3 regions of the Paenibacillus sp. MT124 genome follow, and region 2 is predicted to be linked to each of the others. Evidence: riboswitches for the same ligand, from Rfam matches in the RefSeq annotation. Region 2 holds a riboswitch; each other region holds the start of a gene.

Region 1 (2,274 bases), 710 kb from region 2:
GCTTCGCCAGCGAGCTTGCCGCCTGCCGCAAGCCGCGTCAGCGCCTCGGCAGCCAGTTCGGCCGCACCGGCACGCGGCACCGCCAAGGCAGCACGAGGTGCGCATTCCACCGCTTCAGGAGGCTCGGCTGCAAGCACTGCGGTGCTGCCGCCTGCTGGCTGAGCAGCAGGCAAGCCAGCGCCCCGCTCCCCTTGCGGTCCCATGCCCGTACTGGCGCTGGCGCCGCGCAGGGCTGGTTCCGCAGCCGGCTGCGCGGTCTGCATGTCGCGGACCGTGCCTGCTGCATCAGCTGCAGCGGCAGAACGGGCCTCCATCGCGCCGAGCGACCAAGGCTCCGCTTCCGTGCGGAGCCGCTCATGCGGTCTGAGCGGCTGTTCCGCGGTATTCAGTGTGTATTTCCGCTGATATCCGCGCGGTGTGACCATGAGTCCTTCGTACATCATGGTCGAGGAGTTACCAATGATCACGGTCGTTAGCATGCCGATATCATGATTCAACATGTCTTCCAGCGTGGTCATCACAACATCTTGACGTTCACGGTAGGCACTTTTTACAAGCCCCACCGGTGTCTGGGGACTACGGTAACGCAGCAGCATCTCCTGCGTCTCCACGATCTGGCGTGTCCGGCGTCCACTGCGAGGGTTGTACAGAGCAATGACAAAATCAGCTGATGCTGCTGCTTCAACTCGTCGAATAATCGTCTCCCATGGCGTAAGGTGGTCACTCAGACTGATCGTACATGCATCATGCATCACGGGTGCACCCAGCAAGGAAGCACAGGATTGAATGGCAGATACACCCGGGATAACCTCAACGCCAACGCCGGTTCCCGGCTTCCAGCCTTGCTCCATCAGCACCTCATACACCAGTCCGGCCATGCCATATACACCTGCATCGCCACTGGAGATTACTGCAACGATTTTGCCCATCTCGGCCTGTCTGACCGCTTCCTGTGCCCGGCTTACCTCTTCGGTCATGCCTGTCCGTACAATCTCCTGTCCGTCCAGGAGTGGACGAATCAGATCAACGTAAGTGTTATAACCAATGATGACCTCACTCTCCCGTAGTGCCTCCAATGCCCGTGTGGTGATATGCTCCATCGCTCCTGGGCCAAATCCGATAATCAGCAGCTTTCCTTGACTCTGCATTGCTTCTCCTCCTCCATCTCCCTGTTCACCCTTAGCACGTCAATCACATCTATATCATCGCTTCTTCAGCCGTGGTCTGTATTTGAGCTCTTGATTATGGAGTTGCTCTGTGCAGCTCAACCTTCTTATCCGGGCTATTCCAAAACGTGAAAAAGGACGGCTTGACCGACCTTCTTCTTCGCGGCATGTTCGATTAAATCCAGTTCCGGATGGACTGTAAAAAATAAAAAAATCCCATCCTTATAACGGATGGGATACGCATGTACGTACACTCAAGAAGACAGTCCACGGCCCTATTGAGGATAGACCTGTGGCTGCATGGCCGCAAAGGGCCTGCCAGGCGAACCGGTTGTTCGCCCGTTTCCTGATTCTTCGTACACCACTCCTTTCCGCGAAGGGTTCGGTGACACATGCAAGGTAGGTCTCCTGGCTCTGGATCATCAGCTTCCTTTTCTGTCTTCCCCGGATCTACGAGTGACTTGGATGAAAAGGGCTTCCCCATTACAGTGGCGGGACCGCTCGGGATTTGCACCCGATTCCCTGTTACCTCTTGCTCGACGCAAGAGCACCTTGCTTGTTTTCATGAATGATATTGCTTTCATCATAACACCGCTCAGGAAAAAATGTCCATGCTTATGATGTTTGTCCACGATTCTATTTTCAGACAAAACAGAAAAAAGTTCTGATCCAGAACAGATCAGAACTTGAATGATGTATCCATCTGCGAAACCCTCATAACGATCTTACCGGATCCATTAACAGACCTGCATCCTGATCTGCTTATCAGGATTGATCTGCGTGTGCTGCAGCAATATATCGTCCCAGCTCAACGATGAGTGCTCCCATCTTTTCTTCCTCCGGAACAACTCGTGCTTCAATCCCCTCTTCACGCATGGCGTTTGCAGTCACTTTACCTACAGATGCAGGAATCACACCGTCCCGGAAAGCCTGCTGCATCTGTTCCAGCTTACCTTGGGAAGCTGCGTATGCTGCCAGAAACCGTACCTGGGGGCCGCTGGTGAATGCTACAGCATCAACTTCATGCTGCACGATTTCATTCAAAAGCTGTTCCAGTTCGGCCTCTTCCGGTGGTACATGACGATAAGGCAGAACCTGTCTTACTTCA
Region 2 (2,274 bases):
TAACTATGGTTCAACCTCTCCCATACATGGCATAATCCCATTTTTGGTCCCGCTTTCAGCTGATATTTCCCAGGTTCACCTGTTATAATTTAAAATGAAAAAATAGATGCGGAGGAAGGGAAGGGGTGGGAGGATGACACCGATTGAGTTTAATGTGATGCCCATGGACTGGACACAGATGGAGCTGGTGCTGTTGTTTTTCGGCTGGCAAGCCTGCGATCCTTCTCATTATTGGGGTCCAGGGGTGCGAGATTCCTATGTGGTTCATTACATTCATGAGGGATGGGGAACGGTGCATATGGAGGATAAGGAATACCGGCTGACCCAGGGTCAGGGCTTCGTCATTCTCCCGGATACCATTATCCATTATGAGGCCGATGCGAAGGAGCCATGGACGTACTCTTGGTTCGGGTTTAAGGGCGTCCATGCCAAGACATTTATGCAGAGGGCAAAACTGAGTTCGGCACATCCTGTATTTGATGCCAGAGATCCGAAGGTCATGGATGGTTTGTATGCAGACATGACTCAGGCCTCATCACGCAATGGCGGAGATGTTTTTAGCCAGAGTCTGTTATACCGTTTAATTGCCGAACTGATATCCTCCTCCCCCGATGAGGACAAGCCGCAGAGGCCCCTTTCCACCAAGGATGAATACATCAGACAAGCCGTCCAGTTTATGGAGAACAGGTACAGCCAGAAGACGTCCATCCTTGATATTGCGCAGTCCGTTCGCTTGGATCGTACGTATCTGTCCGGTCTTTTTAAGGAGAAGTACGGGAAGTCGCTTCAGGCATTCTTTCTTGAATACCGGATGAATCGTGCGGCAGAACTGCTGCAGAGCTCGACGCTTTCAGTCAGCGAGGTTGCCCACTCCGTGGGATATACCGATCCGCTTTTATTTTCCAAGATGTTCAAGCGAGTGACAGGAGTATCCCCCAAAGAATCAAGACAACGAGGTTAGCCTGCAGAGCTGTTTCAAATTTGAATAAATGCTTTGATCATTATCTGTGAGCCAGCTATACTGGTACAGAATGCATTTCAATTGAATATGTGGAACTGGGTGCTTTACCTTCGGGTAGAAGCTTAATAGGGAAGACCGGTGTGATGCCGGCGCGGTCCCGCCACTGTAACAGAGGAGTTATGCAGCGTTATGCCACTGGTTTAGACCGGGAAGGTGCTGCAATGACGAGGATTCTGGAGCCAGGAGACCTGCCTAGTTTAACAACACAGTAGTACCTACGGGAGATAGGAAGGTGTTTAGAGAGCATGATTTTTTCTGAAAATCTGTTTATTTAAGACGTCCTTATCCGGTACTAGCGGAGAGAGACGTCTTTTTTGATATGCATGGACAAGTCACGTGCGGGATTGGAGATTGGGGAGAGGATGTCAGACATGTGAGTAGATATATTGTGAAAAGATTCATTCAACTGGCAGCCGTGTTATTCGGCATTTCGTTTCTGACGTTTCTGCTGACCTATCTGTCTCCGGGGGACCCGGCAAGGCTTATGCTCATGTCTACAGGGGTCACACCGTCGGACGAATTGGTACAGCAGGTGCGTGTCCAGCTGGGACTGGATCAGCCATTTTGGATACGCTACGGAACCTGGCTGGGACAGGTGCTTACCGGAGATTTCGGAACGTCCTATAAATACGACAGGCCTGTGCTCGACATTCTGCTGTCCAGGCTTCCAGCCACGCTTCGGCTAACAGGAAGTGCCCTGCTGCTGGTCATTCTGATTGCGTTTCCACTGGGGATTTTGTCGGCTGTCTACAGAAACAACGTGCTGGATTACGTCATTCGCCTGTTTTCGTTTGCAGGGCTGTCCATGCCCAGCTTCTGGCTCGGGATGCTGCTTATGTTGGTATTTGGAGTTCAACTCAAGCTGCTGCCTGTCATGGGAAGTTCGGGCTGGAACAGCCTGATATTGCCGGCATGCACACTGGCGTTACCTCTGATTGCCCAATATATCAGGCAGATCCGTACGGTGATTCTGGAAGAGATGTCCCAGAACTATGTAACGGGGGCCAGAGCCAGAGGCGTGAAGGAGAGAGTCATTATGATGCAGCATATTTTACCCAATATATTATTGCCCATCGTTACGCTCATGGGCATGTCTACAGGCGCCCTGCTCGGCGGGGCAGCCATTGTGGAAAGTTTGTTCGTATGGCCGGGTGTAGGGCAGATGGCGGTGGATGCCATCTTTACAAGGGACTATCCCCTGATTCAGGGCTACGTCATCTGGATGGCAACCATCTATGTATTGCTGAATCTGA
Region 3 (2,274 bases), 1.2 Mb from region 2:
CAATGACTGCATCGTCTTTCACCGCCGTGATTTGATCCCAGCCGCTGCGCTCTTTGATGATCTGATCCAATGTTTTGGAGTTCTCATCAATAACATCATTGGCGTACAGAATGACATCCGGATTGGAAGCGATAATGTTCTCTTCGTTAATTTCATTCCAGCCCACGAGGTCGGAAGCAACATTGATCCCACCGGCTACCGTGATCAGTTCATCCATGAATTCGCCTTTACCCACAGTCCAGCCCGGGGAGAATTCAACATATACCTTTTTCTGATCTTCCGACTTCACAGCCTTGACCGCTTCGGTTACGTCAGCCACGTCCTGTTTCATCTTCGTGATGAGCTCCTGTGCCTGCTCCTGATGATCCGTGATTTTGCCGAACGTTTCGATGTTGTTCATGACATCGTCTATCGATTTCGGATCTGTTTTGAAAATGGTGATACCCAGCTCGCGCAGCTTGGTCACAGCCTCTTCGCTCATGGAGATGCCTGTAAATACGATGTCTGCTTCAGCTGCGATAATTGACTCTTCATTTGGCTTCGACACACCGCCCATTTTCGGTTTGCTCGTTGCAGCTTCCGGATAATCGTCATAGTCGGATACACCTACGATCTGCTCGTCCAGTCCAAGCGCGAACAATGACTCGGTTTCTGCCGGAGACACGGATACGATTTTGGCTGGCGCTTTCTCAAACGTGAAGGTTTCACCCGTTGCATCCGTTACCGTAAGTGGATATTGTGTTTTGAGATCCGTCTGCTCCTGGCCTTGGGATTGCTCCTGTGCCGGCTGCTGCGTAGCTGTACCTGTTCCCTCGTTCGTTGTTGCATTTCCACATCCAGCCAAAGCCAGTGTGAGCATCGCTGCTGTCAGCAGGGACGCCATGCCTTTCCAATTCTTGATGTTCATTCTGTTCATTCTCCCCTTCTCTATTTGTACTATTTCTTGCAACATGCTCAAACTCCTACTCCCCATACTTTGGTGTTCCTATATAAGGTTTGAACTGCAGCGTTTACACGTTAACGGAGAGTGCAGAACCGATCTGAAGAAACGAAGTGTTCGCATTTATCACCGGATTTCCCCTTTTGATAAGGGGATCAAAGAAATCTGGGGATAACAGCGATCGGAAGATGGTACTGCAATCGTAGTGGTCTAGTGTAAAGCTTACAGGTTCATCCTATATGAACAAAAAAATCCCCGATCCTTACGTCAGGATCAGGGATGACGTCTCGCATATGGCGATCTGCACATCTACAGCGTACCCGCTGTTCATGCACATAGAATTGCCCGAAACGCTGTCCTTTCCTCGAAGGAACACCGGTTTGTACGTCCAGGGCAGGTAACCTGACTTACAGGACTGTTCGTCCTGATTTACAGTGGCGGGACCGTGCCGGATTCACACCGGCTTCCCTATTTCACCCATTGTGCCGTTCATCGTTTGCATTAACTCGATGAGCTCTTCTTGCTCGCACAAGGGACCCGTGGTCGCTGATATTGTAACCATTCAAGTGAGCATGTACCATCCATCAGCGCTTAAGCGCATAACGAGATATGTATTCATGCTGAAGTCACACTTCTGTTGTGATTATAGGTTATATTGCACATCCTTACAACCCGATTCACGGAAAAGATACCCTGCTTGAAACCCAGCTATTTCCCCTTTTTTCAAGCCGAACCTTAATTGCTTGCCCCGGAATGACCTGCGTATCCCAGAATCCCAGTTCTGGTATGAGGCGTGACATGGCATACCGAATGACACCGCCATGGGTAATTACGGCAACCGCAGGAACATGATTTTCTTCGGAATGTTCCCCTGGCGAAACGGACACAAGGCACTCCTCCACGAAGGAGTCGATCCTCGCAGCAAATGCCTGCCAAGGCTCACCGCCCGGTGGCGTCACATCCTGCGGTGCATCAATCCAATCCCGGTAGAGCGGATTGTCCTTGAGCTCATCGTAAGTCATCCCTTCCCATTGCCCAAAATCAATCTCACGCAGACGCCGATCAAGCTGTGCTTCTCCTGCTTGTACCGGAGCGATTTGTTCCACGGTCTGCTGGCAGCGCAGCAGATCACTGCAATACAGTGCATCCCATGTGATCCCGCGAATGGACTGGCGAAGCGGCGCCAGTTCCCGCTCTGCATCCGGCAGGAGACCGATATCCGTATGTCCGAGGTATCTCTTTTCCACATTCCAAGAAGTTGTCCCATGACGGATAAACATGATCTCCCGCATTTCAGTTCCACGCTTCCCGGATTCTACTTCCATAACAGTGCA

Evidence for each region. Region 2 has a riboswitch for cobalamin ahead of nikB (nickel ABC transporter permease). Riboswitches for the same ligand answer to the same signal wherever they lie in the genome.
Region 1: linked by a shared signal. The riboswitch ahead of cobJ (precorrin-3B C(17)-methyltransferase) and the one ahead of nikB (nickel ABC transporter permease) in region 2 are both predicted to bind cobalamin.
Region 3: linked by a shared signal. The riboswitch ahead of AC3RCI_RS06820 (ABC transporter substrate-binding protein) and the one ahead of nikB (nickel ABC transporter permease) in region 2 are both predicted to bind cobalamin.

What each region holds. Positions count from the first base shown of each region.
Region 1 is NZ_CM179500.1:6,045,062-6,047,335, forward strand. It holds gene cobJ (precorrin-3B C(17)-methyltransferase) at 1-1,148, opposite strand, end outside; cobalamin riboswitch at 1,548-1,736, opposite strand; gene AC3RCI_RS27335 (uroporphyrinogen-III synthase) at 1,932-2,274, opposite strand, start outside.
Region 2 is NZ_CM179500.1:266,687-268,960, forward strand. It holds gene AC3RCI_RS01245 (AraC family ligand binding domain-containing protein) at 134-961, shown strand; cobalamin riboswitch at 1,042-1,231, shown strand; gene nikB (nickel ABC transporter permease) at 1,395-2,274, shown strand, end outside.
Region 3 is NZ_CM179500.1:1,478,071-1,480,344, reverse strand. It holds gene AC3RCI_RS06820 (ABC transporter substrate-binding protein) at 1-907, opposite strand, end outside; cobalamin riboswitch at 1,317-1,445, opposite strand; gene AC3RCI_RS06815 (histidine phosphatase family protein) at 1,618-2,265, opposite strand; gene cbiB (adenosylcobinamide-phosphate synthase CbiB) at 2,256-2,274, opposite strand, start outside.